2 regions of the Rahnella sp. WP5 genome follow, and region 2 is predicted to be linked to the other one. Evidence: predicted binding sites of a transcription regulator. Region 2 holds the regulator's gene; the other holds the start of a gene.

Region 1 (2,408 bases), on a different contig from region 2:
AGCTGTAGATTTGCTCCCAGCGTTTGAACTGATTGCGGGTGCTTTCGCCATCGAAGAAACCCCGGCTCAGTTTCTGCCCGTAGAGGCTGCCGTCAGCCGGAACCGCGGCGTGGTAGCCACCGGACGGATCTTTTTGCAGATATGCGCGCAGTAAAAGCGAGGTATTTTCATCCGGCGTCCACAGCAACTGTGGCGAAATCGCGTAACGCTCTTCACGCTGGTGATCGTACTGCGTATCGCTGCTGCGGGTCATCCCGGTCAGACGGAATGCCAGCTGATCGTTGATGGCGTTGGTGTAATCGAACGCACCACCTTTGGTATTTTGCGTGCCACCGGAAAGCTGGAAATGACCTTCTTCAGCAAACTGCGGGCGCTTGGTGGATTCCACTACCACACCGCCGGGAATGCTCTGGCCGTAAAGCGCAGAAGACGGTCCTTTCACCACATCAATACGTTCCAGGAACCACGGATCAACCTGAATGGAGTTGTAGGTCGCGCCATCGCTGAGAATACGCAGGCCATCGAGGAAGGTGTTGTTGACGTCACCGCCGTGGAAACCGCGCAGGGAAATGGTGTCATAACGCGTTGCGCCGCCGGCAAAGTTGGTGAAGACGCCCGGCGTGTAGTTCAGTGCAGCGTTAACCGTGGTGGCGTTCTGGTCAGTCATTTGCTGACGGGTCACAACAGAAACGGCCTGACCGGTGGTGATCAGCGGCTGATCGGTTTTGGTCGCACTTTTACTGGTTTTCGCGCTGTAACCCTGCGTCGGAGCATCGGCGGTATCCGCAGGCGCGGCTTTGACAATGACGGTGTCTTCAGCAGCCATTGAGGCAACCGGCATTGCCAGCGCGCACATGAGCACCGAGCGTTTGAGGGGGAAAGCCAACAACATATTCATAATCCCTATAAATAACTCAATAATGATTGAGTGATTAATTGATGCGTGTGTAATAAACCCAAAAGCCAACATGTGTTCCGCACAAAAGCGTGACGCGCGAAGGGCAGTCACTTAACCGAAACGTGACGAATGTTAAACTTAATGATAATTGTTATCATTATTATTTTACAAATTCAAGGGGGTTTTCTTCGAAAATTGTGAAGTGACGCATGTTTATCATGATGAAAAACAGGGTCTTTTTGATTGTTTTACGAACAACCCTACTCAGGCAATGGATATCGGATGTGATTACCGCATCGTGAAATCTGAAGAATTCCCTTGAAAACGCAGACAAAATCGCAGTTACGGATTAGCTTTAAGAATGAGTTTTTTAAAATCGAAAAAGTTCACGACGGAGATCGGGAAATAATGCAGTGAGGGACGGCGCGGTGGTGGATCCGTACAGCGACGACGCCCGGGTGCAGGGTGTGCGTCGCTTTATTGAGATGATTGAACAGGAACCGCGTTTATCAGCGACCGCGCTGCAAACCGTCGGCAGCAAAGGCTGGGACGGTTTTGTGCTGGCGCGGGTCACCGGTTAACAGGGCTTAACGCGCCAGACCAAAGCCAATATCAAACAGCGGATTTTCGCTGTCATGTGGCATATCGGACTGTTGTTTGAGCACGGCTTCTTCAGACGATGGCAGTTCAAACGGCAGCTTACCGGTATAGGCTTCGGTGCTGGTCAGGCGCGTAAACAAAACGGTATCGCTGACACCGAAATTGCCGATAATCGCTTTCGCTTTGTCCTTCACGTTGGTCAGGATCGCCGGACGGTCGAGATAAACGGTGACGATTGTCGGCACTGCTTTGCTGGCTTTCACGATCGCCTGATAATCCGCGTTGTCACCGGTAAAGGCCAGTGAGCCTTCGTGATGGCGCTTGCCAAAGAACCAGGCTTTATGCGGTTGCTCGTACGGGGCATGGGCGCGGATCAGCGCAATATCGGCTTTCTCCGGCGCATCCACCACGGTAAAACCGGCCGCCGTCGCGGCCTGCGGTGCTATACCGTACAGCCAGATCTTTTTGCCTTTTTTCAGCGGTAACACATCATCGGTGTTTTGCAGCAATACCAGTGAATGTCCCTGCGCCGAATTGGCTTCTTTTTGCCAGTCTGCGCGCCCGACGGTTTGGGTGGCTTTCTGCACATCGACATACGGATTTTCAAACAGTCCGGTCTGGAATTTTTGCTCAAGAATACGCACAACAGATTCATCCAGGCGCTGTTCAGTCAGTTGCTTTTCATGCACTGCGCTGACCAGCAACTGTGAGTCGGTCACGCCGCCAAACTGATCGACACCCGCCAGCACGGCCTTCACGAAACGCTGCTGCGGCGTCAGATTTTCGACACCCCAGGACATGCCACCGGGCACCGGTTCTTTACCTTCCGGCGAACCGTTCAGGCATTCGTTTTCGCAATTGCTGGTGATCAGCCAGTCGCTGAGAATGACGCCTTTGAAACCGTATTGTC
Region 2 (2,408 bases):
TACGACCAGAGCCAGCGCCTGAAAGAAAGCGCCTGGAGTCTGGATGCGCTGTACACCATTCAGGAAGGTCGCGCGAAAGGGACGTTGTTCAAACTGCATTACACCCAGTACGACAACCACTCTGATCTTCCTAGCTGGAGTGGCGGGTACGGCAACATATTCCAGGATGAAAAAGACGTGAAATTCATTGTCATTGCTCCATTCACTATTTTCTGAGGTCGTTATGTCGATGAATAAATTACTGATGATTGTGATGTCGTCCGTGCTTCTGGCTGGTTGTGCACCTACCGCCGATCAGGCACAAATATCCCAAACGCGGGAAGATTACCGTGCCTGTATCAATACGTCAGAAGGCAATCCGGACAAACTGGCATCCTGCGAGGTGTTACTGAATAAACTGAAACAGGAAAAAGCCCACCAGCAATTTGCAGAACAGGAGACGGTGCGCGTGGTGGATTACCAGCGATGTCTGACGGCGCGTAAAACTGGCGACGGTCAGGCATATGCTGCTGATTGCGGGAAAATATGGCAGGAAATAAAAACGAACAATTCACCTAAGCCGTGAATCTCAGCAGCGAAACATACCCCGGCTTGCCGGGGTTTTTTATGCCTGCTATCCGGGCTTAATCTGCGTCGATATCAGACATAAAAAAACCGCTTTTCAGCGGTTAATTTAGTCAAAGCCTGTGCAGATTACTGCGCAGGTTTATCGTTGTGCAAAGAGTCATCTTCGCGGCAATCGCCTGCTTCACAGTGACCGTACAAATACAGGCTGTGGTTGGTGAGCTTGATACCGTGTTTCTTAGCAATCTCACGCTGACGACCTTCAATATATTCGTCACGGAATTCGATCACACGACCGCAATCCAGACAGATCAGGTGGTCGTGGTGATGTTGCTGGGTCAGTTCGAATACGGACTTGCCGCCTTCGAAGTTATGACGGGTGACAATACCGGCGTCGTCAAACTGGTTCAGAACGCGGTAAACCGTCGCCAGGCCAATTTCTTCACCCATATCAATCAGTTGCTTGTAAAGATCTTCCGCACTAACGTGATGACCTTCCGGCGCTTGCAGCACTTCCAGGATTTTGAGGCGCGGAAGCGTGACTTTTAAGCCGGCTTTCTTCAGTGCGGTGTTGTTGTCAGTCATGCGGATTCAGTCCTGTTACTATGTGCTAATCAAGTTGAGGCATGCAGCCTGTGGCATCGGCGGCACAAAATTATTCGTTTAGTCTCTTCGTTTAACGCAATGTGCCAATTCTCGTCAACGACAGCCTGTTAATAAAGATCACAAATTGCCGGTCACATTTGGAATGCAACGACTTGATCAATAGAAAAAACAGAGGAACTCAGTGTACCTTGATACGACCGAAAGTTACAATTTTGTAGCAGTTAAATTGTTAATTTCAGTAATAGTTTGGCCCTTCAATTGTAGAATAAATCCTCAGGGCCAACAGGGTTTTTAGCCAATAATTTCAGAAAGGCTAAGTTCTTCTGTGATCTGTTTCACCCAGGCATCAACACGTTCGCTGGTCAGTTCGGGCTGACGATCTTCGTCAATTGCCAGTCCTATGAAGTGCTTATCATCCGCCAGGCCTTTAGATGCTTCAAAGTGGTAACCTTCGGTAGGCCAATGTCCGACAATCACTGCGCCGCGTGGCTCAATGATATCGCGCACGGTGCCCAGCGCATCGCAGAAATATTCGGCGTAGTCTTCCTGGTCACCGCAACCAAACAGTGCCACCAGCTTACCTTCGAAATCTATCTCTTCCAGCGTTGGGAAAAAGTCGTCCCAGTCACACTGCGCTTCACCGTAATACCAGGTTGGAATGCCGATAAGCAAAATATCGAATTTTTCCAGATCCTCTTTGCTGCTCTTCGCAATGTCATGCACCTCTGCAACATCTTTACCCAATTGCTTCTGGATCATTTTTGCGATGTTTTCGGTGTTACCTGTATCGGATCCAAAGAAGATACCTACAACGGCCATAAGATTACCTAACCTCTTGTTCTCAATGAAGTGCTCTGCAACGCAGGCAATAATAATGCAGATGATAGCAAACTCGTGCGGCGGAGAATATGCTTCTGCTCGCCTTCTTAACTGGGAAATAAGTTTATCGGGCAATATTTTTAAGTGTTATCGCCTTTGTGTGCTTTCACCTGCGGCGAATTAACCTCAGGGTTAATAAGGTCAAAAGCAAGTTTGAGAAATAAGTTGTCACAATACTAAATTTCGAGAACATTCCGCCGATAGATGATTCGGGAGCAATCTCAACATAATAAAGAAATCGATGCCCGGAGAGGTGTTCAAACATGTCCTGGGGCACTTGCCTGCTGGTTACCTGTCTTGATTCTCCGCATCCCCGTCAATCCTCAGGCCAGAAACAGACATGTTTCGAGAGAGGCATA

Evidence for each region. The regulator Fur, encoded in region 2, represses iron uptake genes when iron is present. The targets are predictions, from matches to a motif close to ATAATAATGAGAACNACTATCAA.
Region 1: the regulator Fur is predicted to act here: its motif matches at 1,040-1,062, upstream of EX31_RS10760 (TonB-dependent siderophore receptor).

The regions. Positions count from the first base shown of each region.
Region 1 is NZ_JQJR01000011.1:67,128-69,535, reverse strand. It holds gene EX31_RS10760 (TonB-dependent siderophore receptor) at 1-892, opposite strand, end outside; partial or broken gene EX31_RS25320 (methyltransferase) at 1,300-1,479, shown strand; gene EX31_RS10755 (glycoside hydrolase family 3 protein) at 1,486-2,408, opposite strand, start outside.
Region 2 is NZ_KN050721.1:418,222-420,629, forward strand. It holds gene EX31_RS23280 (chitoporin ChiP) at 1-216, shown strand, start outside; gene chiQ (ChiQ/YbfN family lipoprotein) at 230-565, shown strand; gene fur (ferric iron uptake transcriptional regulator) at 694-1,149, opposite strand; gene fldA (flavodoxin FldA) at 1,462-1,989, opposite strand.